3 regions of the Cellulosimicrobium sp. PMB13 genome follow, and region 3 is predicted to be linked to each of the others. Evidence: predicted binding sites of a transcription regulator. Region 3 holds the regulator's gene; each other region holds the start of a gene.

The links. The regulator Rex, encoded in region 3, represses fermentation and respiration genes when NADH is low (regulators of the CRP and FNR family bind a similar motif). The targets are predictions, from matches to a motif close to CTTGTGAANNNNTTCACAAG.
Region 1: the regulator Rex is predicted to act here: its motif matches at 5,508-5,527, upstream of adhE (bifunctional acetaldehyde-CoA/alcohol dehydrogenase).
Region 2: the regulator Rex is predicted to act here: its motif matches at 3,219-3,238, upstream of pflB (formate C-acetyltransferase).

The regions. Positions count from the first base shown of each region.
Region 1 is NZ_CP145910.1:3,916,259-3,926,062, reverse strand. It holds gene V5D56_RS17610 (HAD family hydrolase) at 1-605, shown strand, start outside; gene V5D56_RS17605 (glycoside hydrolase family 65 protein) at 602-3,079, shown strand; gene V5D56_RS17600 (prolyl oligopeptidase family serine peptidase) at 3,233-5,419, opposite strand; gene adhE (bifunctional acetaldehyde-CoA/alcohol dehydrogenase) at 5,614-8,337, shown strand; gene V5D56_RS17590 (response regulator) at 8,416-9,060, opposite strand; gene V5D56_RS17585 (sensor histidine kinase) at 9,144-9,804, opposite strand, start outside.
Region 2 is NZ_CP145910.1:2,932,450-2,942,253, reverse strand. It holds gene pflA (pyruvate formate-lyase-activating protein) at 1-682, opposite strand, end outside; gene pflB (formate C-acetyltransferase) at 703-2,994, opposite strand; gene V5D56_RS13205 (carboxylate-amine ligase) at 3,334-4,431, shown strand; gene V5D56_RS13200 (HAD family hydrolase) at 4,439-5,137, opposite strand; gene dxs (1-deoxy-D-xylulose-5-phosphate synthase) at 5,261-7,201, opposite strand; gene V5D56_RS13190 (GuaB1 family IMP dehydrogenase-related protein) at 7,398-8,849, shown strand; gene V5D56_RS13185 (NUDIX hydrolase) at 8,856-9,566, shown strand; gene V5D56_RS13180 (hypothetical protein) at 9,625-9,804, opposite strand, start outside.
Region 3 is NZ_CP145910.1:1,945,192-1,954,995, reverse strand. It holds gene ccsB (c-type cytochrome biogenesis protein CcsB) at 1-86, opposite strand, end outside; gene resB (cytochrome c biogenesis protein ResB) at 83-1,966, opposite strand; gene V5D56_RS08890 (cytochrome c biogenesis CcdA family protein) at 1,966-2,700, opposite strand; gene V5D56_RS08885 (TlpA family protein disulfide reductase) at 2,802-3,425, opposite strand; gene V5D56_RS08880 (histidine phosphatase family protein) at 3,532-4,203, opposite strand; gene V5D56_RS08875 (MarR family winged helix-turn-helix transcriptional regulator) at 4,250-4,753, opposite strand; gene V5D56_RS08870 (YceI family protein) at 4,940-5,491, shown strand; gene V5D56_RS08865 (redox-sensing transcriptional repressor Rex) at 5,640-6,311, opposite strand; gene V5D56_RS08860 (glutaredoxin family protein) at 6,375-6,713, opposite strand; gene V5D56_RS08855 (HAD family hydrolase) at 6,762-7,577, shown strand; gene V5D56_RS08850 (30S ribosomal protein bS22) at 7,667-7,765, opposite strand; gene V5D56_RS08845 (acetoin utilization protein AcuC) at 7,984-9,216, opposite strand; gene V5D56_RS08840 (TrkH family potassium uptake protein) at 9,313-9,804, shown strand, end outside.

The DNA.
Region 1 (9,804 bases), 2.0 Mb from region 3:
ACTTCGCCCACATCGACGGCAAGCCGCGCTACGACGGCGTCGCGACGTTCCTCGCGTCGCGGGGCGTCGAGCTGCCGCGCGGCACGGCGGACGACGCCCCGGGCGAGGACACCGTGTGCGCGCTCGGCAACCGCAAGGACGAGATCGTCAACCGGATCTTCGCCGAGGAGGGCATCTCGCCCTACCCGGGCTCGGTCCGGTTCCTCGACGCCGTGACGGCGGCGGGCGCGGCCGTCGCGGTCGTGTCGTCGTCGCGCAACACCCCGGCGGTCCTCGCCGCCGCCGGCCTCGCGGACCGCTTCACGGTGGTCGTGGACGGCAACGTCGCGGCGCGCGAGGGCATCCCCGGCAAGCCGGGGCCGGACATGTTCCTGCGTGCCGCAGAGCTCCTCGGCGTGCCGCCCGTCGCGGCGGTCGTCGTCGAGGACGCGCTTTCCGGCGTGCAGGCCGGGGCGGCCGGTGGATTCGGCCTGGTGGTCGGCGTCGACCGGGGCGTGGGTCCCGAGGTGCTGCGGGAGCACGGCGCGGACCTCGTCGTGCGCGACCTCGAAGACCTCGACGCCGCCGTCCTCGACGCGCCTGCCCGCGAGGGTGGTGCCGCGTGATCCGCAAGACCTCCGACGAGCAGAACACGATCGACCGGCTCCGGTTCCCCGCCGACCCGTGGCGCCTCGTCGAGGCGCGGTTCTCCGCGGCGGACCTCGGGGTCACGGAGACGCTGTTCGCCACCGCCAACGGCTACCTCGGCATGCGCGGCAACGTCGAGGAGGGGCGCGAGTCGCACGCGCACGGCACGTTCATCAACGGCTTCCACGAGACCTGGTCGATCCACCACGCCGAGGAGGCGTACGGGTTCGCGAAGGTCGGCCAGACCATCGTCAACGTGCCCGACGCCAAGGTGATCCGCCTCTACGTCGACGACGAGCCGCTCCTGCTGCCCGTCGCGGACCTCGTCGACTACGAGCGCTCGCTCGACCTGCGCGACGGCGTGCTGCGCCGCGAGCTACTGTGGCGCACGCCGTCGGGCAAGCGCGTGCGGATCCGGTCGGAGCGCATGGTCTCCTTCGTCGAGCGCCACCTCGCCGTCATGACGTTCGAGGTGACGATGCTCGACGACGCGGCCCCCGTCGCCATCTCGTCGCAGGTGCTCAACCGGCAGGACGGGCAGGACGAGTACCACGTGCGTGCGGCGTCCCTCGGGGAAGGGTTCGACCCGCGCAAGGCCGAGCAGTTCGCCGGGCGGGTCCTCCAGCCGCAGACGCAGTGGGGCGACGACGAGCGCCTCGTGCTGTCGTACCGGTGCACGAACTCGGGCATGACGCTCGCCGTCGCCGCGGACGACCACCTCGAGACCGAGAACGAGTGGGACGTGCGCACCCAGGTCGACGAGGACCTCGCGAAGCACGTGTTCCGCGTGCACGCCGAGCCCGGGCGACCGATCCGGCTCACGAAGACCGTCGCGTACCACACGTCGCGCGGCGTCCCGTCGCGCGAGCTCGTGGACCGCTGCCGGCGCTCGCTCGACCGCGTCCGGGACCGCGGCATCGCGGCGGAGATGGCCGACCAGCGCGCCTGGCTCGACGACTTCTGGGCGCGGTCCGACGTCGAGGTCGAGGGGCGTCCGGAGATCCAGCAGGCCGTGCGCTGGAACCTCTTCCAGCTCGCGCAGGCGACGGCGCGCGCGGAGGGCAACGGCGTCCCGGCGAAGGGCCTGACCGGCTCCGGCTACAGCGGGCACTACTTCTGGGACACCGAGATCTACGTCCTGCCCTTCCTCACCTACACGAGCCCTCGGTACGCGCGCAACGCGCTCCGGTTCCGCTACCAGATGCTCGACGCCGCGCGGCGCCGGGCGCAGGAGCTGTCGCAGAAGGGCGCGCTCTTCCCGTGGCGCACCATCAACGGCGAGGAGGCGTCGGCGTACTACGCCGCCGGCACCGCGCAGTACCACATCGACGCCGACGTCAGCTATGCCCTCGTGCAGTACGTGCGCGCGACGGGTGACACGGACTTCCTGCGGCGCGAGGCCGTCGACATCCTCGTCGAGACGGCCCGGATGTGGGAGGACCTCGGGTTCTGGCGCGTCAACGGGGACGACAACTTCCACATCCACGGCGTCACCGGCCCGGACGAGTACACGACCGTCGTCAACGACAACCTCTTCACGAACGTCATGGCGCGCTTCAACCTGCGCGCGGCGGCGCTCGTCGTCGAGCGGATGCGCGAGGACTACCCCGACGACTACGCGCAGATGGCCGACCGGCTCGGCCTCGGCATCACCGAGCCCACGGAGTGGGTGCGCGCGGCGGACCACATGTCCATCCCGTACGCCGAGGGCATCGGCATCCACCCGCAGGACTCGCACTTCCTCGAGCGCGAGATCTGGGACCTCGCGCACACCCCCGCGGACAGGCGGCCGCTCCTGCTGCACTACCACCCGCTCGTCATCTACCGCTACCAGGTGCTCAAGCAGGCCGACGTCGTGCTCGCGCTGTTCCTCCAGGGCCAGCACTTCACGGCCGAGGAGAAGCTCGCCGACTTCGAGTACTACGACCCGTTGACGACCGGCGACTCGACGCTCTCGGGCGTCGTGCAGTCGATCATCGCGGCCGAGGTCGGGTACCACGAGCTCGCTATCGAGTACTTCCTCTCGTCGCTGTTCGTGGACCTCGCGAACCTCCACGCCAACGCCGCCGACGGCGTGCACGTCGCCTCCGCGGGCGGCACGTGGACGGCCCTCGTGTGCGGGTTCGGCGGCATGCGCGACCACAACGGCGAGCTGACGTTCGACCCGCGGCTGCCGCAGGGCTGGGAGTCGCTCGCGTACCGCCTCACGTGGCAGGGGTCGCGGCTCAAGGTCACCGTGCTGCCCGACGCGATCGAGCTCGTCGTCGAGACGGGCGACGCGGTGCAGGTCTCCGTGCGTGGCAAGGACGTCGACGTCGCGCCGGGCGAGGTCACGCGCGTGCCCCTCGAGGACCAGGGGCCGGTCCGGCCCGGTCGTCCGAGCCTGCGCGCGCTGTCCGGCAACCGCCGCGAGGACGGCACGCTCATCACCGCGACGGTCCCGCACTCCTGAGCCTGCGCGCGGCGTAGAGCTCTGGTTGGCGAGATAGAGCCCTGGTCGGACGACCAGGGCTCTATCTCGGGAACCGAGGCTCTATCTCGGGAACCAGGGCTCTACCTCGGCGGCAGGGACCCTTGTCTCGATGGTTGCCGGGCGACGCGTCTCTCAGGCCAGGCGCTCGGCGAGGAAGCGGTAGTGCACCGCTGCCATGTGGGCGGCCTGGGCGTTGTTCGCGGCGCCGCCGTGGCCGCCCTCGATGTTCTCGTAGTACGTGACGTCCTTGCCCGCGGAGAGCATGAGCGCGGCGAGCTTGCGGGCGTGGCCCGGGTGGACGCGGTCGTCCTTCGTCGACGTCGTGAAGAGCACCGGCGGGTACTCGCGGTCGCTGTCGAACAGGTGGTACGGCGAGAACGTGCGGAGGAACTCCCACTGGTCCGGGTCGTCCGGGTCGCCGTACTCCGCGGCCCACGACGCGCCCGCGAGGAGCTTCGTGTAGCGCTTCATGTCGAGCAGCGGGACGCCGACGATCACCGCGGCGAACAGGTCGGGGTACTGCGTGAGCATGTTGCCCGCGAGCAGGCCGCCGTTGGAGCGGCCCTCCATGCCGAGGTGCTCGTGCGTCGTGATGCCGCGCGCGACGAGGTCGCGCGCGACCGCGGCGAAGTCCTCGTAGGCCCGGTGCCGGTCGGCCTTGAGCGCGGCCTGGTGCCACGCCGGCCCGTACTCGCCGCCGCCGCGGATGTTCGCGACGACGTACACGCCGCCCTGCGAGAGCCAGGCGCGACCGAGCGCGCCCGAGTAGCCGGGCGTGAGGGAGACCTCGAAGCCGCCGTACCCGTAGAGGAGCGTGGGTGCCGTGCCGGTGGCGCCCGCGACCAGGTCCGCGCGGCCGACGACGAAGTACGGGACGCGCGTGCCGTCGTCGGACGTCGTGAAGTGCTGGGCGACCGTCAGGCCGGACGTGTCGAAGAACGCCGGGTTCGACTTGAGCGGCTCGGGCGCGACGGCGTCCCCGGGGTGCTCGCCGAGGCGGACCAGCGACAGCGTGGTCGGCGTGAGGTAGTCGGTCGTGACGAGCCACAGGTCGTCCGTCTCGACCGGGTCGACCGCGCCGACGCCGATCGTGCCGAGCGTGGGCAGGCCAGGGATCTCGGAGCGCACCCAGGGCGCGTCCGTGCCCGACGCCGCGCGCTCGCCCACGGCGTGGTCGTCGCCCTCGGGCGTGGCGGGCGGGGTGAGGACGTGGAGGCGGTTCTTCACGTCGTCGAGCACGTTGACGACGAGGTGGTGGCGCGTCCACGTCGCGCCCGCGAGCGACGTCGTGGCGGTGGGCTCGAAGAGCACGGTGAAGCCGCGGTCGCCCGCGAGGAAGTCGTCGAGGCGCGTGACGAGGAGCGACCCCGCCACGTAGGTCGCGCCGCCGGCGGTCCAGTCGTCGCGCAGCTCGACGAGCATCCACTCGCGGCGCACGCCGACCTCGGCGGAGTCGGGGACGTCGATCTTCGTGAGGACCTGCTCGGGCGTCCCGGGGTTCTCGGCGAGGTAGAGCTCGTCGGAGTAGAACGCCTTCGAGCGGTGCACGAAGTCGCGCTCGAACCCGGGGGTGTGCGAACGCCACGCCGAGATGTACATGTCCTCGTCGGTGCCCTCGAACACCGTCACGGCGTCGGCGAGCGGCGTGCCGCGCGTCCAGCGCTTGACGACGCGCGGGTAGCCCGACGGCGTGAGCGTCCCCGGGCCGAAGTCGGTGAAGACGTAGACGGTGTCGGCGTCGACCCAGCCGAGCGACCCCTTCGCCTCGGCGCGGTGGAAGCCGCCCTCGGCGGGCTCGACGAAGCGCTTCTCGACGAGGTCGAACTCGCGCGTCACGTCGGCGTCGGAGCCGCCGGGGGAGAGCTCCACCAGTGCGTGCCGCCAGGGCTCACCCGCGGCGAGCTGCTCGGGCGTCGGCCGCAGGACGCTCGCGCCGTGCCACACCCAGCTCTCGCCCTCGCGCGCCGCGAGGGCGTCGAGGTCGAGGACGGTCTCCCACTCGGGCGCGTCGGTGCGGTAGGAGTCCACGGTCGTGCGGCGCCACAGGCCGCGCTCGTGCTGGGCGTCGCGCCAGAAGTTGTACAGGCGGTCGCCGATGAGGGAGACCTCGGGGATCTTCGCGTCGGAGTCGAGGACCTCGCGGATCGCCGTCTCCGTCGCGGCGAACGACGCGGGCACCTCGAGCGTCGCGGCGACCTCGGCGTTGCGGGCCCGCACCCAGGAGAGTGCCTCGTCGCCCTCGACCTCCTCGAGCCACAGGTACGGGTCGGTGTCGGTGGTCGCAGGAGTGACCGCGTCCGTCACGTGCTCGGCTGTCATGGGACCCCACCCTACGGCGACGGTCCGGGCCGGGACCAAAGACCTGTGTTCGCCGCGACACGCACCGGACCTTGTCGCGGGCGAGCGACTTGTGAAAGTCTTCACAAGTAGAGACCGCCGAAGGAGCCGGGGCATCCGGCCCTGGCAGCACCCGCGGCCCGTCGCCCGGCCAGGCCGGGCTCCGGAGGGGACGCATGAGCGCGAAGGGCGCGAGCACGAAGGTCGCCGAGACCCGACAGGACGAGGTTCGCACCCGCACGACCGAGGAGATCGACGTCCTCGTCGAGCGGGCGCGCAAGGCCCTCGACCGGTACATGAGCCTCACGCAGGAGGACGTGGACCGGATCGTCCTCAAGGCGTCCGTGGCGGGGCTGAGCAAGCACGGCCACCTGGCACAGATGGCCGTCGCCGAGACCGGCCGCGGGGTCTTCGAGGACAAGGCGACGAAGAACATCTTCGCGTGCGAGCACGTGCCGAACTCGATGGCCCGGCTCAAGACCGTCGGGGTCGTGGGGCGCGACGAGCTCACGGGCGTCGTCGAGATCGCCGAGCCCGTCGGCGTCGTGTGCGCGGTCACCCCGGTGACCAACCCGACGTCGACCACGATCTTCAAGTCGCTCATCGCGCTCAAGACGCGCAACCCCGTCGTGTTCGCGTTCCACCCGAGCGCGCAGCGCTCCTCGGTCGAGGCGGCGCGCGTCGTGCGCGACGCCGCGGTCGCGGCCGGGGCGCCCGACGACTGCATCCAGTGGGTCGAGCACCCGTCGATCGAGGCGACGAGCACGCTCATGCACCACCCGGGCGTCTCGCTCATCCTCGCGACGGGTGGCAACGGCATGGTCCGCGCCGCCTACTCGGCCGGCAAGCCCGCGCTGGGCGTCGGCGCGGGCAACGTCCCCGCGTACGTCGAGAAGAGCGCCGACCTCGGCCGGGCGATCAACGACGTCGTCATGTCCAAGGCCTTCGACAACGGCATGGTGTGCGCGTCGGAGCAGGCGCTCCTCCTCGACGACGTGATCTACGACGACGCGATGCGCGAGCTCGACCGGCTGCACGCCTACCGCGCGACGCCGCAGGAGAAGGCGATGCTCGAGCGCCTGATCTTCGGGGTCGAGGCGAGCGGGACGAGCTGCGGGGGAGCGAGGCTCAACCCGAAGGTCGTCGGGCAGTCGCCGGTGTGGATCGCGCGCGAGGCCGGCTTCGAGGTGCCCGACGACACGTCGATCATCCTCGCGGAGATCGACGACGTCGGGCCGCAGGAGCCCCTGAGCCGCGAGAAGCTCACGCCCGTCCTCGCCGTGCTGCGCGCGCGGGACACCGAGCACGGCATCACGCTCGCCGAGCGCATGGTCGAGCTCGACGGGCTCGGGCACTCGGCCGCGATCCACACGTCGGACGAGGCGCTCGTCGAGCGGTACGGGTCGCGCGTCAAGGCGGTGCGCGTGCTGTGGAACAGCCCGACGTCGCTCGGCGGCATCGGTGACATCTACAACGCGCTCGTGCCGTCCCTCACGCTCGGCTGCGGCAGCTACGGCGCCAACTCGGTGTCGAACAACGTCTCCGCGGTCAACCTCATCAACGTCAAGCGGATCGGACGACGCAACAACAACATGCAGTGGTTCAAGGTCCCCGCGAAGACGTACTTCGAGCCGAACTCGATCCAGTACCTCGCCCAGATGCGCGACGTGCACCGCGTCACGATCGTCACCGACAAGGTGATGCACCGCATCGGTGTCGTCGACCGCCTGCTCGACGTCCTCGCCCGCCGCGAGGAGCGCGTCGCGATCCAGATCATCGACGACGTCGAGCCCGAGCCGAGCGTCGGGACCGTGAACCGCGGCGCCGCGTCGATGCGCGACTTCGAGCCCGACACGATCGTCGCGATCGGCGGCGGCTCGCCGATGGACGCCGCGAAGGTCATGTGGCTGCGCTACGAGCACCCGGAGATCGAGTTCTCGGACATGCGCGAGAAGTTCTTCGACGTGCGCAAGCGGGCCTACAAGTTCCCCGAGCTGGGAGAGCGGGCGAAGCTCGTGTGCATCCCGACGTCGTCGGGCACGGGCGCCGAGGTCACGCCGTTCGCCGTCATCACCGACGAGGAGACGGGGTTCAAGTACCCCCTCGCCGACTACGCGCTCACCCCGACCGTCGCGATCGTCGACCCGGTGCTCACCGAGACGATGCCCGCGAGGCTCGCGGCGGACTCGGGATTCGACGCCCTGACCCACGCGACCGAGGCGTTCGTCTCCGTCTACGCCAACGACTTCACCGACGGGCTGTGCCTGCAGGCCATCAAGATGGTCTTCGAGAGCATCGAGGAGTCCGTCACGCGCGGCTCGGCCGCGCCGAAGGCCCGCGAACGGATGCACAACGCCGCGACCATCGCGGGCATGGCGTTCGGCTCGGCGATGCTCGGGATCGTGCACGCCATGGCGCACACCGTCGGCTCGACGTTCCACCTCGTGCACGGTCGCACCAACGCCGTGCTCCTGCCGCACGTGATCCGCTACAACGGCCAGGTCCCGACCAAGCTCACGAGCTGGCCGAAGTACGAGCGCTACGTCGCCCCGGAGCGCTTCCAGCAGATCGCGCAGCACCTCGGCCTCCCGGCCGCCACGCCGGAGGAGGCCGTCGAGTCGTACGCGCGCGCCGTCGAGGAGCTGCGCGCGAAGGTCGGCATCGAGCCGACGTTCGCCGACCAGGGCGTCGACGAGAACGCCTTCATGATCCGCCTCGACGAGCTCGCCCTGCGCTCGTTCGAGGACCAGTGCGCGCCCGCCAACCCCCGCATGCCCGTGCTGGAGGACATGCGCGACATCCTCGCCGCCGCCTACCGCGGCACGAGCCGCGAGGAGGTCCGGGCCGCACGCCTCGCGGCCGACCGTGAGCGGGCCGAGGAGGTCGTGCCGGCCGGCTGACCCGCCCGCCGGCCACAGTCACCGTGCCCGACGACGCGCGTCCCCTCGCGTCGTCGGGCACGGTCATGTCCGCGCGGCTCAGGCGCGGTCGCCCGGGCGGACCAGGCCCGCCTCGTACGCGAGCACGACGAGCTGGACACGATTCGTCAGCCCGACCTTGGTGAGCAGCGAGCGCACGTGACTCTTGACGGTCGCCTCGGTGAGGTGCAGCTCGGCCCCGATCTCGCGGTTCGACAACCCGCGCGCGACCGCGAGCAGCACCTCGCGCTCGCGCGGCGTCGCGCTGTCGAGCCCGCCCGTCGCGCCTGCCCCGTCGTCGGCGCCGCCGCCCGCGAGCGGCGTGTGCCGCGCGAGCTCGACGTACGTCGAGATGATCCGTCCCGTCACGGCCGGGTCGAGGAGCGAGTCGCCCGCACGGACGCGGTGCACCGCGTCGACCAGGGTCTGCGGGTCGGCGTCCTTGAGCAGGAAGCCCGCGGCCCCGGCACGCAGTGCGCCGTAGACGTACTCGTCGTCGTCGAAGGTCGTCAGGACGAGCGTGCGCACCCCCGCGAGGTCCGGGTCGGCGGCGATGCGCGCCGTCGCCCCGATCCCGTCGAGGCGCGGCATGCGCACGTCCATGAGCACGACGTCGGGCCGTACGGCGCGCGCCATCGCCACCGCTGTCTCCCCGTCGCCCGCCTCGCCGACCACGGTGACGTCCGGCTCGTTGTCCAGGATCATGCGCAGGCCGAGCCGGATCGTCGCCTGGTCGTCGACGACGACGACGCGCACGGGGTCGACGGTCGGCCCGCCCGGGTCCGTGCTCACCGCACGCCCCGGGGGAGCGTGGCCTCGACGAGCCAGCCGCCACGACCGTCCGGCCCGGCGGTGAGCCGTCCCCCGGCCGCGGCGGCACGCTCGCGCATCGAGGACAGGCCGAAGCCGGTGCGCCCCGACGGGTCGTCGGGCAGCGGCGGGCCGGCGTCGTGGACCCGGACCGCGACGTCGGCGCCGGTGGCGGTCACCGTCGCGATGACGTCGCGGGCGAGGGAGTGCAGCAGCACGTTGGTCAGGGCCTCCTGGGTGATGCGGACGACGGCGAGACCGGTCTCGGCGCTCGTCGTCGGCCACGGTTCGGGCAGGGTGAGCGCGACGGCGTGGCCCGCGTCCGTGAGGCGGCGTGCGGCCGCGCGGAGCTGGTCGGCGGTGTCGTCGTCGGTCCCGGGCGTCGGTGCGAGGGTCGCGACGCCGTCGTCGAGGGCGTCGTCGCGGCGGAGCACGTGCACGACGGAACGCATCGAGGTCAGCGCGCGCTTGCCCTCGTCGGTGATCCAGCGCACCGCCTCGCGCGGCGCCTCCGGCTGGTTCGCGGCGACGCGGTCCGCGGCCTGCGCGCGCACGACGATCGCCGACACGTGGTGCGCGACGACGTCGTGCAGCTCGCGCGCGATGCGCGTGCGTTCCGCGAGGACCGCCTGCTCGGCG
Region 2 (9,804 bases), 990 kb from region 3:
ACCGCAGCGTCGGCTCGAGCTCGCGGCCCGTCACGCGGCGGTAGGTCTCCGGGTCACCCGACTTCACGTCGAGCAGCACGAGGTCGGCGTCGTCGAGCATCGCGTCGGTCGCGTTCGCGCCGAGGAAGCCCGACGTGTCGAGCGCGGTGTGCACGCCCATCGCCTGTGCGCCCCGCAGGACGCGGGCCGCGAACGCGGGCTGCATGAGCACCTCGCCGCCGGAGAGCGTGAGCCCCCCGCGGGTGGCCCGGAACACCGGCAGGTAGCGCCGCACCCGCGCCAGGAGACCGTCCGCAGTGACCGGCTTGCCGTCCTTCATCGCGAACGTGTCGGGGTTGTGGCAGTACAGGCACCGCAACGGGCACCCGTTGAGGAACACCGTGAGCCGCGTCCCGGGGCCGTCCACGGCGGTGACGAGCTCCCAGGAGTGGACCGAGCCGAGCTCGCCGGCGCGCATCGCCGCGAGCTTGTCGGCCCGGTCCACGTCCGCGACCGTCAGCCCGTCCAGGCCCGCGCCCGCCCGGCGCGCGTGGCCCACGGGCGTGCCCGACGCCGCGGGCTCGGCCGCGGAGCTCGGGGCACCCGGGACGTCGAGGCGCGTGGCGTCGCCGGGCAGGGTGGCACCGGCGGCGCCGCTCCCGCGCGACGCGCGGACGGCGGGGCCGGGAAGGGTGACGGTCATGGCTGGCTCCTCAGCGCTCGTCAGAGCGCGCCGTGGAAGGTGCGCGAGAGCACGTCGAGCTGCTGCTCGCGCGTGAGGCGGACGAAGTTCACCGCGTAGCCGGACACGCGGATCGTCAGCTGCGGGTAGTCCTCCGGGTGGTCCATGGCGTCCAGCAGCGTCTCGCGGTTCAGCACGTTGACGTTCATGTGGTAGCCGTTCGAGCCGACGTAGGCGTCGAGGAGGCCGGCGAGGTTCGTGACCTGCTCCTCCTTCGTGCGCCCGAGCCCGCTCGGCACCACCGTGTTGGTCAGCGAGATGCCGTCCTGCGCCTCGTCGTACGGGAGCTTGGCCACCGAGAGCGCCGAGGCGAGCATGCCGTGCGTGTCGCGCCCGTTCATGGGGTTGGCCCCCGGGGCGAACGGCTCGCCGGCGCGGCGGCCGTCAGGCGTGTTCCCCGTCGCCTTGCCGTACACGACGTTCGACGTGATCGTCAGGACCGACTGCGTCGGTACCGCGTCGCGGTACATCGGGTGCGTGCGCACCTTCGCCATGAACCGCTCGACGAGGTCGACGGCGATCGCGTCGGCCCGGTCGTCGTCGTTGCCGTACGTGGGGAACTCGCCCTCGGTGACGTAGTCGACGACGAGGCCGCGCTCGTCGCGCACGACGGAGACCCTGGCGTGCTTGATCGCCGACAACGAGTCCGCCGCGACGGACAGCCCCGCGATGCCGCACGCCATGGTGCGCAGCACGTCCTTGTCGTGCAGCGCCATCTCGAGCCGCTCGTACGCGTACTTGTCGTGCGACCAGTGGATGCAGTTGAGCGCCTCGACGTACGTGGCGGCGAGCCAGTCCATCGTCGCGTCGAACTTCGCCAGGACGTCGTCGTAGTCCAGCACGTCGCCCTCGACGGGAGCCGCCACGGGCGAGACCTGCTTGCCCGAGACCTCGTCCCGCCCGCCGTTGATCGCGTAGAGCAGCGTCTTGGCGAGGTTGACGCGCGCACCGAAGAACTGCATCTGCTTGCCGACGCGCATCGGGGACACGCAGCACGCGATCGCGGCGTCGTCGCCCCACGCGGCGCGGATGAGCTCGTCCGACTCGTACTGCACCGCGGACGTGTCGATCGACACCTGCGCGCAGAAGTCCTTGAACCCCTGCGGCAGCGCGGGGCTCCAGAAGACCGTCATGTTGGGCTCCGGCGCCGGACCGAGGTTGTACAGGGTCTGCAGGAAGCGGAACGAGCTCTTCGTGACGAGAGGCCGGCCGTCCTCGCCCATGCCGGCGATCGTCTCGGTGACCCACGTCGGGTCGCCGGAGAAGAGCGCGTCGTACTCCGGCGTGCGCAGGAACCGCACGATGCGCAGCTTGATGACGAAGTCGTCGACGATCTCCTGCGCCTGCGACTCCGTGATGCGCCCGGCCTCGAGGTCGCGGTCGAGGAACACGTCGAGGAACGTCGACGTGCGACCGAGCGACATCGCGGCGCCGTTCTGCTCCTTCACCGCGGCGAGGTACGCGAAGTAGAGCCACTGCACGGCCTCGCGGGCGCTCGTCGCCGGACCGGAGATGTCGTACCCGTAGGACGCGGCCATCTCCTTGAGCTCACCGAGGGCCCGGATCTGCTCCGCGTGCTCCTCGCGCTCGCGCACGACCTTCTCGCTGAACGGCTGCGTGTCGAGCTCGAGCTTGTCGAGCTTCTTCGCCGCGACGAGGGCGTCGACGCCGTACAGCGCGACACGTCGGTAGTCGCCGATGATCCGGCCGCGCCCGTAGGCGTCCGGGAGGCCCGTGATGATGTGCGAGCTGCGCGCGGCCCGGACGTTCGGCGGGTAGACGTCGAACACGCCCTGGTTGTGCGTCTTGCGGTGCTCGCTGAAGACCTTCTTCAGCGTCTCGTCGACCTCGTAGCCGTAGGTCTTCAGGGCACCCTCCACCATGCGCCAGCCACCGTTCGGCATGATCGCGCGCTTGAGCGGCGCGTCGGTCTGGAGGCCGACCACGATCTCGTTCTCCTGGTCGATGTAGCCGGGAGCGTGCGCCGTGATGCCCGCCGGGGTGTGCGGGTCGACGTCGTAGACGCCCTTCTCGCGCTCGGTGGGGAACATCGCGGAGAGCGTCGACCAGATGCCGGTCGTGCGCTCCGTCGGGCCCTCGAGGAACGAGGCGTCGCCCGTGTAGGGGCGATAGTTGCGCTGGATGAAGTCGCGGACGTCGACATGGTCGCGCCACGGGCCGTCCACGAAGCCCTCCCAGGCGGGGACGTGGGCGTCGTCGGTCTGCGGACGGGTCACGCCCTGCGTGCGCGGTGCCTCGGAAACGCTGGTCATCGGTCCTCCTTCGTGCCTGACGCGCTGGTCCGCGCGCCGGCCGGCTCCCGGTAGCCCTCGACAACCCTGCCCCGGGCTCCGTCGCCACCTCCAGGCTAGGGACGTCAGGCCGCGCGTGGGGCGGTTCCGGGCCTCCCGGGGACCTAGGTCCCGAGCCGGGCGCGACGGAGCAGAACGGCGGGATATCAACGATATCGGGCCCCTGGGAGCCGCCGCCGAGACATCTTGTGACCACCTTCACAAGCCTCGGTGCACCCTCGGCCGCCGCTTCGCAGCAGCTCGTGCCGCCGGCGAGCACCACCGGCGGCAAGCGCTGCCCGTCCGTGTGAGACTTCCCGGGTGAAACGGACCGTAGGTGTGGAAGAAGAGTTCCTGCTCGTCGGGGAGGACGGCCGACCCGTCGCCAAGGCCCAGGAAGCGCTCGAGGCGACCGGGACGTCGGACAAGGACGGCGGCACCGGCTCGCTCGAGTCGGAGTTCATGGAGGAGCAGCTCGAGACGGCAACGCACCCGCGCACCGAGCTGGAGGATCTCGCGAAGGAGATCCGCGCCGGACGCGCCCGCGCGCAGGAGGCGGCCGACCAGGTCGGCGCCCGCGTGGCCGCGCTGTCCACGTCGCCGCTGCCGTTCGAGGGCACGACGGTGGGCCGCCTGCGCTACCTCGAGGCGCGGGCCGCGTTCGGGCTGACCGCCCGCGAGCAGCTCACGAGCGGGTGCCACGTCCACGTCGCCGTGGCGGACGACACGGAGGGCGTCGCCGTCCTCGACCGGATCGGCCCGTGGCTCGCGACGCTGCTCGCCCTGAGCACCAACTCGCCGTACTGGCAGGGCGAGGACAGCGGCTACGCGAGCTTCCGGTCGCAGGTGTGGTCGCGGTGGCCCACCTCGGGGCCGGCGCGTTCGTTCGGCAGCCCGGAGGCGTACCACGACGCCGTCGCCTCGCTCGTCGCGACGGGCACCATCCTCGACCAGGCGATGGTGTACTTCGACGCCCGGCTCTCGGCGCGGTACCCGACCGTCGAGATCCGCATCGCCGACGTGTGCCTCGACCCGGACACCGCGGCCCTCGTCGCTGCGCTCGCTCGCGGTCTCGTCGAGACCGCGGCCCGTGAGGCGGCGGCGGGCAAGGACGCGCCCGAGCTGCGGACCGAGCTCCTGCGCACCGCCTCGTGGCGCGCCGGCCGCTCGGGGCTGGGCGAGGACCTCGTCTCGCCGCTCACCTGGCGCCCGGCACCTGCGCACGACGTCGTGGGACAGCTCGTCACGCACGTGCGCGAGGCGCTCGTCGACAACGACGACCTCGACACCGTGACCGAGCTGCTGGGGCGGCTGTGGTCACGCGGCAACGGCGCGGCTCGACAGCGCGAGTGGTTCGCCGAGTCGGGCGGGGACCTGCGCGTCGTCGTCGAGAAGGCCGTCGGCGTCACGCACTCCTGAGCGACCGCTACAGCGGGGCGGGCGCCCCGGGACCGGTCGCCGCGACCTGGGCCGCCTCCTGGGTCGCCGCCGCGAGCGCCAGCGTCTCGATCGTCGTCGTGCCGACCACGTCGGGCTCCGCCCCTCCCGCCCAGGCGTGCCCGTGCGAGACCCAGGCCGTGCGCACACCCGCCGCGCGACCTGCGGCGACGTCGAGGTGGGGAGCGTCCCCGACCATCCAGACCTCGCGCCGGTCGACCGCCTCGGCGCCGATGCGCTCCAGCGCGATCTCGAGCAGGCGCGGGTCCGGCTTGGCGACCTGCTCCTCGTCGGAGACCACGACGGCGTCGACGTGCGGCGCGACGGCGCAGCGGGCGATCTTCCCGCGCTGCTGCGCCGACGTGCCGTTCGTCACGACGACGACCCGGTGCCCGTCCGCGCGCAGCGCGTCCAGCGCGGCCAGCACCCCCGGGTACGCCTCGACGTGATCGAGGATCCCGCGCCGGAAGCGTTCGACCACCGCGGGCAGCTCGTCGGTCCACCCGAGCCGGTCGACGATCACGCGCGCGACGTCCGTCTTCGGGGCGTGGCCTCCCCGGTCCGCCGCCACGATCGCGACGACGTCGGACTCGTCCCCGCCCGCGTCCGCGACCGCTCCGCGGGCCCAGGCGGCGAACGCGAGGTCGCGCCCGACGAGCGTGTTGTCGAGGTCGAGGAGCCAGATCATGCGCCGGACCCTAGCGCAGTCGCGCGGTCGCGCGGTCGGCCCGTCCGCGCGCGATCGGCTGCTCGGCGCCGGATCCGCCGCCGGGCGCGAGATCGGTCACCGGGCGCGGCGAGCCTGCGCAGGTCAGTCGCGCCCGAGCGCCGCGAGACCGTCGAGCACGTCGCGCGCGACGTCGGCGGCCGTGAGGCGGGACGCCGTCGCGACCTGGTCGCGGCTCGCGTGGTCGAGGAACTGCGCGGGCAGCCCGATCGCGTGGACCGGCGTGCGCACACCGGACTCGAGGGCGCGCTGCGCGAGGAGCGCCCCGACGCCGCCGTCGACGACACCGTCCTCGACGCTCACGACGAGGTCGTGCTCTCCGGCCAGCTTCACGAGCGCGCTCGGCATCGGGAGGACCCACGTCGGCGACGCCACGGTGACGTCCACGCCGTGCGTCGTGAGCGACTCCGCCGCCCCGAGCGCGACCTGCGCCATCGAGCCCAGACCGACGAGCAGGACGCGGCGACGTGGCCCTGCGACCGTCGCGGCGGCGTCGGTCACCGGCGTGCCCGTGCCGGACACCGCGGCGTCCGCGGGCACCGCGAGCAGGTCGACGCCGTCGACCGTGTCGACCGCGGGCAGCGCCTCGGAGAGCGCGCCCTTCGGGTACCGCACGACGGTCGGGGCGTCGTCGACGTCCACGGCCTCGCGCAGCGCCGTGCGCAGCGTCTCCTCGTCGCGCGGCGCCGCGAGGCGCAGGCCGGGGACGATGCGCAGCATCGCCATGTCCCACATGCCGTTGTGGCTCGCACCGTCGTCGCCGGTGATGCCGGCGCGGTCGAGCACGAACGTCACGCCCGCCTTGTGCAGCGCGACGTCCATGAGCACCTGGTCGAACGCGCGGTTGAGGAACGTCGCGTAGACGGCGACGACCGGGTGCAGCCCGGCGAAGGCCATGCCCGCCGCCGAGGTCGCGGCGTGCTGCTCCGCGATGCCGACGTCGAACGTGCGCTCGGGGAACGCCTGCGAGAACGGCTTGAGGCCGACGGGCTCGAGCATGGCCGCGGTGATCGCCACGACGTCGGACCGCCGACGGCCGATCTGGACGATCTCGTCGGCGAACACGCTCGTCCAGCCGAAGCGCGAGGGCGCGACGGGCAGGCCGGTCTCCGGGTGGATCTTGCCCACGGCGTGGAACCGGTCGGCGACGTCCTGCTCGGCCGGGGAGTAGCCCCGGCCCTTCTCGGTGATCGCGTGCACGAGCACCGGCGCGCCGTAGGAGCGGGCGCGGCGGAGCGCGTGCTCCATCGCCTCGACGTCGTGACCGTCGATCGGCCCGATGTACTTGATCCCCAGGTCCTCGAACATGCCCTGCGGCGCGACGACGTCCTTGAGACCCTTCTTCAGCCCGTGCAGCCACTCGTACGCGAACCGTCCGGGCGCACCGGACCGGGTCAGCGTGCGCTTGCCCCACTGGAGGAAGCTCTCGTAGCCGCGCGTCGTGCGCAGGGTCGACAGGTGGTGCGCCATGCCGCCGATCGTCGGCGAGTAGGAGCGGCCGTTGTCGTTGACGACGACGATCAGCCGGCGGTCCTGCGACTCCGCGATGTTGTTGAGGGCCTCCCACGCCATGCCGCCCGTGAGCGCACCGTCACCGATGACCGCGACGACGTGCCGGTCCGTCAGGCCCCGCACGACGTTCGCCTTCGCGATGCCGTCACCCCAGGAGAGCGCGGTCGAGGCGTGCGAGTTCTCGACGACGTCGTGCTCGGACTCGGCGCGCGACGGGTAGCCCGACAGACCGTCCTTCTTGCGCAGCGCGGAGAAGTCCTGCCGACCCGTGAGGAGCTTGTGCACGTAGGACTGGTGGCCGGTGTCGAACACGAACGTGTCCGTCGGCGACGAGAAGACGCGGTGCATGGCGATCGTCAGCTCGACGACGCCGAGGTTCGGCCCGAGGTGGCCGCCCGTGCGCGACACGGAGTCCACGAGGAAGGCCCGGATCTCGGCGGCGAGCTCGCGGGACTGGGCGGGGGTCAGCCGTTGCACGTCCTCAGGGGAGGTGATCGTGCTCAGCAGGCTCATGCAGTGCTCCGTTCCGTTCCCGTCCGACCAGCCACACAACTCTAGGTGCTCCGCGGCGGTGTCCCGCGCAGCGGTGCGCGGGACGACGAGACCTTCACGCCATTGACGCACACTCCGGCACGGGACGCCCGTGGACCAGGGCGGAAGTTCGCTTCCACCCTGCGGACAGCCCGGCTGGCCACCGTAGGATGGCACCATGCGCTTCCTGCCCGGCCAGACCCCCGCGACCGACCTCACGTACGGCGACGTCTTCCTCGTCCCGTCGCGCTCCGAGGTCACGTCCCGCTTCGACGTCGACCTCTCCTCCGCGGACGGCACGGGCACCACGGTCCCGCTCGTCGTCGCGAACATGACCGCGGTCGCCGGCCGCCGGATGGCCGAGACCGTCGCGCGGCGCGGTGGGATCGCGATCCTCCCCCAGGACGTCCCGACCGACGTCGTCGCCGACGTGGTGGCGGACGTGAAGTCCAAGGACCCGGTCATCGAGACGCCGGTCGTGGTCCGCCCGCACGACACGGTCCACACCGCGCTGACGCTCATCGGCAAGCGCGCCCACGGCGCTGCGGTCGTCGTGGACGACGGTCGCCCGGTCGGCGTCGTCACCGAGGCCGACTGCACCGGCGTCGACCGGTTCACGCAGGTCCACCAGGTCATGACCGACCACCCGCTCGCGCTCGACGCGTCGATCCTCGACGGCGGGCGCGCCGGGCTCGAGGCCGCGTTCGACCAGCTCTACACGGCGCGCCTCAAGGTCGCTCCCGTGACGCGCGACGGCGCGATCGTCGGCGTTCTCACGCGCAAGGGCGCGCTGCGCTCGTCCGTGTACACCCCGGCGCTCGACACCGCGGGCCGCCTGCGCGTCGGCGCGGCGGTCGGCATCAACGGCGACGTCGCGGCCAAGACCAAGGAGCTGCTCGCCGCGGGGGTCGACGTGCTCGTCGTCGACACCGCGCACGGCCACCAGGCGAAGATGCTCCAGGCGCTCGACGCCGTCCGCTCCGTCGCGCCCGACGTCCCGGTCGTCGCGGGCAACGTGGTCACCGCCGACGGCGTGCGCGACCTCGTCGCGGCGGGCGCCGACATCGTGAAGGTCGGCGTCGGCCCGGGCGCGATGTGCACGACGCGCATGATGACCGCCGTCGGGCGGCCCCAGTTCTCCGCGGTGCTGGAGTGCGCCGCGGCGGCGCGCGAGCTGGGCAAGCACGTGTGGGCCGACGGCGGCGTGCGGCACCCGCGCGACGTCGCCCTGGCTCTCGCGGCCGGCGCGTCCCAGGTGATGATCGGGTCGTGGTTCGCGGGGACCTACGAGTCCCCCGGCGACCTGCACGACGACGGCACCGGTCGCCTCTACAAGGAGAGCTTCGGCATGGCGTCGGCCCGGGCGGTCGCCGCGCGCACGGCCGGCGGCTCGCCGTTCGACCGCGCGCGCAAGGGCCTGTACGAGGAGGGCATCAGCTCCGGCCGCATGTTCCTCGACCCGCAGCGCCCCGGCGTCGAGGACCTGCTCGACGAGATCACGTCCGGGCTGCGGTCGTCGTGCACGTACGCAGGCGCGGCGGACCTCGCGCAGTTCGCGGAGCGCGCCGTCGTCGGCATCCAGTCCGCCGCGGGGTACGAGGAGGGCCGCCCGCTCCCTGTGAGCTGGTGACCTCGCGTGGCGACGCCCGACGGCCCGACGGCCCCACCCCCCGCCCGTGACCAGCTCGCCGCCCTCCCCCACGACGGCGGCGACTGGCCGTCGCCGTGGCGCGTCGCCGTGGGCGCGCTCGACGCGCGGGCCCGCCCGGCGGCCGTCCTCATGCTGTTCGGCGTGCTCGACGGCGCGCCGTCGGGCCACGCCGCGCGAGCCGTCGCGCGGGACCTCGACGTCCTCCTCCTCGCCCGCGCGACGACGCTCGGTCACCACCCGGGACAGGTCGCCTTCCCCGGCGGCCGGGTCGACCCGGCCGACGACGACGCCGTCGACGCGGCGCTGCGCGAGGCCGTCGAGGAGACCGGTCTCGACCGCACCGGTGTCGAGGTGCTGGGGACGCTCGGCGAGCTGCCCGTCCCGGTGAGCAACCACCTCGTGACGCCCGTGCTCGGCTGGTGGGCCCGTCCCACCCCCGTGCGCGTGGTCGACGACGCGGAGTCGGCGCACGTGTTCCGCGTCCCGGTCGCGGACCTGCTCGACCCGGGCAGGCGACGCACCGTGACGGTGCGCCAGGGGCGGCGCGTGCACAAGAGCCCGGGCTTCCTCGTGCACGCCGACGGCCGGGACCACCTCGTGTGGGGCTTCACGGGCGGGCTCCTCGACGCGCTGTTCGACCGGCTCGGGTGGACCGAGCCGTGGGACCGCGCGCGCACGGTCGACGCCCCGCTCTGAGGGAGCCGACGGACACCGGGCGCGCCCGCTCGGACGCGAGGCGGCCGGCGGCACCCGGTCACGCGCTCCGGTGAGCGACCTGCTCCCGCACCAGCACGTCGTACGGGCTCGTGGGCGCGTCCCGCTCGTCGGCCACGAGCACGACCAGGGCGCGGCACCCGGGGTGGCCCGCCAGGTGCGCGAGGGTCCGCCGCCACGACCGGAGGTTCGGGTGCTCGAGGTCTCGCGCCGCTTCCGC
Region 3 (9,804 bases):
AGGTCGATCGCGAACGCCACGAGCGCGACGGTCAGCGCGGTCGCCGCCGCCCACACGAGGTCCTGGCTCAGCTCGGCCACGGTCATCGGTCAGCCTTTCGTGCGCGGCCCGTGGCGCGCGCGGTCGTCGCGGTCCCCCGGGCGTCGGAGGACGAGGTCCCGCGCGAGCGCGCCGGACCGGAGGTGAGGTCGCCCTCACTCGATGGTGCCACGCCCGGGAGCGCGGCGAGAAGCGAGTCCACCTCGTTCTGGAGCCCGGCGTCGTCGCCGCGCGCGAGCCCGGCGACCCGGACGACGGTCCGCTCCCGGGGCGTGCCCGGGACCGACCCGGCGTCGTCGGGGACGGGCTCGCGCCAGGCACGCACCCACACGCGACGGCGCGGCGTGAACAGCGACACGGCGAGGCCGCCCAGCGCGCCGAGCGCGAAGACGAGCACCCAGGTGAGCGACGGGTCGTGGCGCAGGTCGAGCGCGACGTAGCGCGGCAGGGACTCGAACGTGATCGAGCCCAGGCCGTCGGGCAGCTCGACCGTCTCCCCCGGGGCGACGAGCACCTTGACGCGCTCGCCGTCGGCGTCGACGGACGGCTCGAGGTCCTCGGTGTCGAGGCGGTACACGTTCTGCGGCAGGCCCTCGTCGAGTCCCAGGTCGCCGCGGTACACCTCGAGCACGAGGAGCGGGTTGATCGGCTGCGGGTAGACCGAGCTCGCCGTCGTGCCGTCCGCGCTCAGCTCGGCCGTCGGCAGGAACGACCCGACGAGCCCGATCTGGTCGAGCCCGGGCGACACGTCCGGGACCTTGATCACGCCGCGCGACGTGTACATCGTGTCCTCGGGCAGGAACGGCACCCGGCCGGCGAACGCGACCTCGCCCTCGGCGTCGCGCACGGTGACCTCGGGCGCGTAGCCGTTGCCCTGGAGGTAGATCTTGGCCCCGCCCGCGGTGAGCGGGTGGTTGACCTTGATGGTCTCGTCGTGGCTCTGCCCGTCCGGGTCCCGCACGGTGACGAACGCGGTGAAGTCGCGCGACTGGGCGAACGCGACGGCGTCGGCGGCGAACTCGGCCTCGAACCGGTCGAGCGTCATGGAGAACGGGACGAGCGACGACGGCCGGAACCACGCGCCGTTCTCGAACGTGTCGTAGTCCACGACGGCGTTCGCGAAGCCGCGGTCCTCGGTGACGATCGCCTGCCCGCGGTAGTGCAGGAGCTGGCCGAGGGCGACGGCGACGAGCAGCCCGAGGAGCGACAGGTGGAACAGGAGGTTGCCCGTCTCGCGCACGTAGCCGCGCTCCGCGGCCACGGTCCGCGCGGCCGGCCGCGCCGACCGCTTGCCGACGGCGGGCGCCGCCTCCTCCGCACTCGTCTCGACCCGGAACGTCGGCAGCCACCGGACGCGCCCGCGCAGGTGCCCCGCAGCGGCCGCCACGACCTCGTCCGGCGACGCGTCGGTCGTGGCGCTCCCCTGCGCGGGAAACCGGTCGAAGCGGCGCGGCGTGCGCGGCGGGCGGCTGCGCAGCGCCTGGAGGTGGGCCTTCGTCCGCGGCAGGATGCAGCCGACGAGCGACACGAACAGCAGGATGTAGATCGCGGAGAACCAGACCGACGCGTAGACGTCGAAGAACCCGAGGCGGTCGAGCCACTCGCCCGTCGTCGGGTTGTCCTGGAGGTAGCGCAGCACGGCCGCCGGGTCCTGGGGGCGCTGCGGCAGGACCGAACCCGGCACCGCCGCGACGGCGAGGAGCATGAGCAGCATGAGCGCGACGCGCATGCTCGTCAGCTGGCGCCACGTCCAGCGCAGCGTCCCGACGAGCCCGAGCCTCGGGACGTTCGGCCCCGTCGCACCCGCCGCACCCGTCGCGTCACCGGCGCCCGCGCCAGACGCGGCCGACGCCTCGGGGCCGCCCTCGGCGAACGCGTCGTGGATGCCCTCGGGCCGGTACCTCGGCTCGGTCTTCTCGTCGCTCATCACACCACCGTCACGAATCCGCCGATCCAGCCCTGCAGCGCCGTCGTCACCGTGCCCCACAGGCCCGTGACGAGCGCGAGGCCGATGAGCACGAGGAGCGCACCACCCACGCGCATGACCGCGAGGCGGTGGCGGCGCAGGAAGCCCAGCATCCGCTGCGAGCTCTGCAGACCGAGCGCGATGAGGAGGAACGGCAGCCCGAGCCCGAGGCAGTACGCGACCCCGAGGACCGCACCGCGGCCCGCGGACGCCTCGTTGAGCGACAGGACCTGGACGGCGGCGAGGGTCGGGCCGAGGCACGGGGTCCAGCCCAGACCGAACACGATGCCGAGGAGCGGCGCGCCCCACAGCCCCGCCTGCGGGCTGAGGTGCAGGCGGCGCTCGCGCTGGAGGAACGGCACGGCGCCCATGAAGGCGAAGCCCATGAGGATCACGACGACGCCGAGCACGCGCGTGATGACGTCCTCCCAGCGCACGAGGTGCACGCCGACCGCTCCGGCGGCGACCATGAGCGTGACGAACACGACCGTGAAGCCGGCGACGAACAGACCGACGCCGGCGAGCACACGGCCACGGCTGGGGGCGACGACGGCGACGCGCGAGCCCGCGGTCCCCGCGTTCGCCGCGGCCATGCCGCTGACGTACCCGACATAGCCGGGCACGAGCGGGAGCACGCACGGCGAAGCGAAGGAGACCAGCCCGGCCAGGATCGCGACGGGGATCGCGAGGAGCATCGACCCGCTGAACACCGTGGTCGAGAACGTGTCGCCGACGTCGGCGGCGAGCGACGTGCCGAGAGGCACGGCCGACGCGAGCGACGAGAGTGAAGACACGGTCAGCCGGCCGCCTCGCCCGCGGACCCGTCCGGGTCCTCGGCGAGCACGTCGTCGACGAGCGCGCCGAGCGTCGTGCCCTCCACGAGGCCGACGACGCGCGCGGCGACCCGCCCCTCGCGGTCGAGCACCACGGTCGAGGGCACGGCCTGCAGCGGCACCGTGCCCGAGAGCGCCGCGACGACCTCGCCGCTGCGGTCGTCGATCGAGGGATAGGGCACCTCGAACGTGCGCTGGAACGCCTGCGCCGCTCCGGCCTCGTCGGTCGTGTTGATCCCGACGACACGGACGCCGTCGGCCTCGCGCTCCTTCGCGAGCTCCACGAGGTCCGGGGCCTCGGCACGGCACGGCGCGCACGCCGCGTACCAGGTGTTGAGCACCACGACGTCACCGAGCCACGTGCTGGTGTCGACGGCCTCGCCCTCGTAGTCCGTGCCCGTGAGGGTGACGGGCTCGCCCCGGTCGTCGGCCTCCCACGTGCGCACGGACCCGTCGCCGGAGACGTAGCCCTGACCCACGACGTCGGTCGTCGCGCCCGAGTCCTGGGCGCACGCGGACAGGGTCACGGCGGCGACCACGGCGAGCCCGGTCGCCGCGAGGGCGCGCACGCGAGGACGGGCGGTCACGACGGCATCACGGGTCGAACTGTCGCGCCCGAACCTGAGCGGAGGCTGAGAGACGGCCCGGTAAAAGGGGCACAACGGGCGTCCTGGCGGCGCAGCATGACCGACGTCACGCCCCGGCGACCTGGGACGCCCCCGGGAGGAGGTCCGCGACGGGCTCGGAGTAGTGGATCCCCACGAGACGGTCGTCCTCGAACGTGAGCGACGTGAGCGACGCGAGCGCGCACTCGCGCTTGCGCGGGTCGTGCCACAGCCGCCGGTTCTCGTAGCTGAGCCGCGTGAGCCAGACCGGCAGCTGGTGGCTCACGAGCAGGGCCTCGTGGCCTGCCGCCTTGTCGCGCGCGTCCGCGACGGCGGCGCGCATGCGCGCGACCTGCTCGACGTACGGCTCGCCCCACGACGGACGGAGCGGGTTCCAGAGGTACCGCCAGTGCTGGGGGTGGCGCAGCGACCCGTCGCCGACGCCGAACGTCATGCCCTCGAAGTGGTTCGCGGCCTCGATGAGCCGCTCGTCGGTGCCGAGCTCGACGCCGAACGCCTCCGCGGCGGGTGTCGCCGTCTCCTGGGCCCGCTGGAGCGGGGAGGCGACGACGACGGTGAGGTCGGCGCGCGGCCGGGACGCGCCGTCGGGCCCGGGCTCGCCCGCGAGGTGGGCGGCGACGCGCCGGGCCATCTCGTGCCCGCGCTCGGACAGGTGGTAGCCGCTGATGCGGCCGTACAGGATGCCGTCAGGGTTGTGGACCTCGCCGTGACGCAGCAGATGGACGGTGGTGGAGACCATGGGTCCAGTATCGGCGATGGCCGGCCCGGTGGGCCGCCACCGGGTGTCAGGCGTCGTCGTCCGCCTTGCACGCCTGGGCGACCGCGGCCATCGCCTCGCCGAGCGCGCGGAACTGCTCGGGCGTCAGGACGTCCACCATGTAGCGGCGCACGGCCGCGACGTGCGCCGGGGCGGCTGCCACGAGGGCGTCGTAGCCCTCCGGTGTCATGGCGCAGTTCACCCCGCGCCGGTCACCGACGCTGGCCGACCGGCGCACGAGGCCCCGCGCCTCCATGCGCGCGACCGTGTGGGTGACCCGGCTCCGGGAGCGCGCGAGACCGTCGGCGAGGGCGGACATGCGCAGCGTGTGGTCCGGGCTCTCGGAGAGCCGGACGAGGAGCTCGTACTCGTTGAGCGAGACCGAGGAGCGCTCCTCGTGGTCGCGGCTGAGCGCCTCGATGAAGCGCACGGTGCCGTCGAGGTAGGCGCGCCACTGCGCCTGCTGCTGGGCGTCGAGCCAGCGCGGCTCGCGCCCTGTGGCGGCGGTGCTGGAGACGTGCTGGCTGCTCATGCGTTCCTCGGGCTGTGCATCCGGTCCTCGGGTGGTTCGGCGGGGCGTCCTGACAATTCTTCCATCCACCGGGAATAGACGTGCACAGGGTCGCGTTGATATCCGCGACTGTGGTTGAATCTTCAACCAATGGACTTCCTCGCGGAACCCTGCGAGGCACTGCACGACCGATCTGAAGGAGCCACCATGGCCACGCCGCTGCCCACCGGCCTCACCGCCGGCACCTACGCCATCGACGCCTCGCACTCGCAGGCCGCCTTCACCGTCCGCCACGCCGGCATCTCGAAGGTCCGCGGGACCCTCGCGATCACCGGTGGGACGATCGCGGTCGGCGACGACCTCGACTCCTCGACGGTCTCCGCCGAGCTCGACGCCGCCTCCGTCAGCACCGGCGACGCGAACCGCGACAACCACCTGCGCAGCGCCGACTTCTGGGACGCGGAGAACAAGCCGACGTGGACCTTCGCGTCGCGCAGCATCCAGGGCGACGGCGACGACTACGTCATCACCGGCGACCTCACCATCAACGGCGTGACCAAGCCGGTCGAGCTCGAGGCCGAGTTCGCGGGCACCGCGACCGACCCGTTCGGCAACGCGCGCGCCGGGTTCGAGGCGAAGACCGAGATCTCCCGCAAGGAGTTCGACCTCACGTGGAACGCCGCGCTCGAGACGGGCGGCGTGCTCGTCGGCGACAAGATCAAGATCACGCTCGACGTCTCGGCCATCAAGCAGGCCTGACGCCGAACCCCGGCCACCCCGGCCGGGCACCCGTCGCCCTCCGGCAGGGGCGGCGCTCCGAGAGGCCGCGTGCACGAGCACGCGGCCTCTCGCCGTGCCCGCCCTCCGCAGGTCGGCGCGCGCCCGGAGCGACGTCACCGGTCGCGGTTCACTCCCTGGCCTCGGCGAGCGCTCGCGCCTGCGAGTGGAACGCGAGGATCTGCAGCTCGCTGCCCACGTCCACCCCGCGCACGTCGACGTCCGCCGGGACCTGGAGCGCGCGCGGCGCGAAGTTGAGGATCTCCTTGACGCCCGCGGCGACGACGCGGTCCGTCACGGCCTGCGCGTGCGCGGCAGGCGTCGCGAGGACGACGATCGTCACGCGCTCGCGGGCCACGACGTCCTCGAGCGCGTCCACGTGCTCGACGACGATCCCCGCCGCGCGCGTCCCGACCACCTGGGGCGAGGCGTCCAGCAGGGCCGCGACGTGGAAGCCGCGCTGCTCGTAGCCCGAGTAGTTCGCGAGCGCGTGCCCGAGGTTGCCGATCCCGACGATCGCGATCCGGTGCTCGTCGACGAGCCCGAGCGCCTCGGTGATGTACTGCGCCAACGAGTCCACGTCGTACCCGACACCGCGCGTGCCGAACGACCCGAGGAACGACAGGTCCTTGCGCAGCTGCGCCGGACCGACGCCCGACAGCTCCGCGAGCTCCACCGACGACGTCGTCGTCACGCCGCGCGCGACGAGGTCGCGCAGCGCGCGCAGGTAGGAGGGGAGCCGCGCCACCGTGGCGCTCGGGATCCCCGGGACCGTCACCTCACCGACAAACTGCTCAGCCACCTGCCACCACCGTCGTCCCGGGACCGTCCTCGTCGACGGTCGCTCGTGCGTACCCGGTGCCGATCATCCCAGGTCGGGGCGCCCGCCCGAAATCCGTCCCACCGCGCGCGCGAGGCGACGCGCGTCCACGCGCCAGAACCCCTGCTGCACCCCGGCCACCGTGACGACCGGGACGTACTCGCCGTACTGCTCGCGCACGGCCGGGTCCGTCGCCGGGTCGTCGAGGTCCACCTCCGCCCACGCCACGCCCGCGTCGTCGCAGACCTGCACGACGACGGCCCGCGCGTCGTCGCACAGGTGGCACCCGGCGCGGCCGTAGAGCAGCACGGGCGGCGGGACGGGGCGGGGCGCGCCGGACGGCTCCGACGGGCCGGCAGGACCGGACGACTGGGCGGCGCTCACCGTCCCAGGGTAGGGGCACGCCCGCCGGGCGCCGATAGAGTGGACGACATGCCGACGTCCCCCGGGCAGCCGCCCGCCCGCCGCACGGCGGCGTTCTTCGACGTCGACAACACGATCATCCGGGGCGCGTCCTCGTTCCACCTCGCGCAGGCGCTGTACCGCCGCGAGTTCTTCTCCACGACGGACCTCGTCCGGTTCGCCGCGCACCAGGCGCGCTACCTCGTCCTCGGCGAGAGCCGCAAGCAGATCGACCGCATCCGGTCCCGCGCGCTCGACCTCATCGCCGGGCGGTCCGTCGCCGAGATCACCGCGATCGGCGAGGAGGTGTACGACACCGTCCTCTCCCTGCGCATCTACCCCGGCACGCGCCGCCTCCTCGACGAGCACCTCGCCGCGGGCGACCAGGTGTGGCTCGTCTCCGCGACCCCCGTCGAGATCGGGGAGCTCATCGCGCGCCGGCTCGGCACCACCGGGGCCCTCGGGACCGTCGCGGAGCACGAGGACGGCTTCTACACCGGCCGGCTCGTCGGCGACCTCATGCACGGGCGCGCGAAGGCCGACGCCGTGCGGGCCCTCGCCGAGCGGGAGGGCATCGACCTCGAGGCCTCGTACGCCTACGGCGACTCGCTCAACGACGTCGCGATGATGAACGCGGTCGGCCACCCGTGCCCGATCAACCCCGACGCGCGGCTGCGTCGCCACGCGCAGGACGTCGGGTGGCCCATCCGCGAGTTCCGCGGCCGACGACGTCGCGTCGCCCGCAGCGGCGTCCGCACCGCGAGCTGGGCCGGCGCCGTGTGGGCGGGGGCGCTCGTGCTGCGGTCCGTGCGGCGCGCCGTCGACCGGCGGATCGCGCGTCTCTAGCGGGACGGCCTGCGGAACGCAGCGAGCCCGGCCACCCCTCGTCGGGGTGCCGGGCTCGGCGGTCGGTGCGCGTCAGGACGCGCGCGACGTCACTTCTTGTTACGACGCTGGTGGCGCGTCTTGCGAAGCAGCTTGCGGTGCTTCTTCTTGGCCATCCGCTTGCGGCGCTTCTTGATGACGGAGCCCATACGGTCCTCGCAATGCTTGGTCGGTGCTGGTCGGCAGCTGGTCGGCGGGTCGGCGGCCGGCGACGGAACGGTCCGAACCGGTCGAGCGACTGCCGCGTGGTCCACGGTTGATCAGGTTTCGTGGACCACGAGCCGACCAACACGAGAGAAATCCGCCCCTTAGCCTACCTGCTCGCGCCGGTGGCCTCGAACGCGGGGCCGACGGGGGCGAGCGGACGTCAGTCGAAGTGCGGGTCGAGGCCGAGGTGGGGGAAGACGGCGCGCCGGGTCGCGAGCACGGCACGGTCGACGGCGTCGTCCGGGTCGAACCCTGCGGCCCAGGGGCGCCAGGCGACGTCGGGGCCGAACGACGGCGGTGCGTCGTACCCCGCGACGTCGGCGACGAGCTCGCGCCACGCCGCCGGCAGCTCGCGGTCGGCCGCCACGGGGGCGTGGACCACCTCCCCCACGACCGCCGACCACACGAGGGGCACGACGCGCGCGATCGCGTAGCCGCCGCCCCCCAGCGCGAGCCACCGCCCGTCCGTCAGCTCGTGCGCGAGCCCGTGCATCCGGGCGGCCGCCGTGCGCTGCGCGGCGACGGACACGTCGAGGTCGGACAGGGGGTCGTCGCCATGGGCGTCGCAGCCGTGCTGGGTGACGAGCACGTCGGGGCGGAACGCGCGCAGCACCGGCGGCACGACGGCGTCGACCGCGCGCAGCCACCGGGCGCCGTCGGTCCGGCGCGGCAGCGCCACGTTGACGGCGCTGCCCTCGGCACCCGGGCCGCCGACGTCGGTCGGGTGGCCGGTCCCCGGGAACAGGGTCGCCCCGCTCTGGTGCACGGACACGGTGAGCACGTCCGGGTCGTCCCAGAACACCTCCTCCACGCCGTCCCCGTGGTGCGCGTCGAGGTCGACGTACGCGACGCGCCCGACACCCTGCGCGCGCAGGCGACGGATCGCGACCGCGGCGTCGTTGTACACGCAGAACCCCGAGGCCGCGCCGGGCTTCGCGTGGTGCATGCCACCGGCGATGTTGACGGCGTGCCGGGCGGCGCCGGAGGCGATCGCGTCGGCCGCGGCGCACGAGCCCCCGACGATCCGCGCCGCCGCCTCGTGCATCCCCGGGAAGACCGGGTCGTCCTCCGTGCCGAGCCCGCGGTGCGGGTCGGTGGTGCCGTGGTCCGACGCCGCCCGGACCGCGGCGACGTACGCGGCGTCGTGGACGAGCGCGAGCACGGCGTCGTCGGCCGGCGCCGGGCCGACCACGTCGACCTCCGCGCCGTCGAGGAGGCCCAGGTCGCGCACGAGCCGCATCGTCAGGTCGAGCCGCGTCGGTGCCATGGGGTGGCCGGGACCGAAGTCGTACCCGAGGAGCTCCGGCCCCCAGGCGACGTGCGCACGGCGGGGTCCGGCGTCGTCGACCGCCTCGGCGGCACGTGAGGGCGGCGTCGGGTCGCTGCTGGGCATGGCTCACGGTATCGCCCGGTGGGGCGACATGACGCGCCCCGGGCCGCATGGCAGAGTTGCGCTCGTGGTGCGACCGAAGCCTGGGTGGGGGGACCGATGCCGTCAGGGCTGAACGGTCGCCTCTTCAAGGGGCGCGAGATCGTCGACCGCCTCGCCCGCCAGTCCCCCGCCCGGCTCGCCGTGACGGTCTTCGCGGCGGTCATCGCACTGTTCACGGCCCTCCTGCTCGCGCCGTGGGCGACGGCGTCGGGCCGCTCGGCGCCGTTCGTCGACGCGCTCTTCACGGCGACGTCCGCGGTGTGCGTGACCGGCCTCGTGGTGGTGCCGACGGGCACGTACTGGTCGTTCTACGGCCAGGTCGTCATCCTCGTCGGGATCAAGGTCGGCGGTCTCGGCGTCATGACCCTCGCGTCGATCCTCGGCATGGCGGTCTCGCGCCGCATCGGCCTCACGCAGAAGCTCCTCACCGCGTCGGAGACGAAGACGACGCGGCTCGGCGAGGTCGGCTCGCTCGTGCGGGTCGTCATCATCACGTCGACGTCGCTCGAGCTGCTCATCGCGCTCCTGCTGCTGCCCCGGTTCATCGTC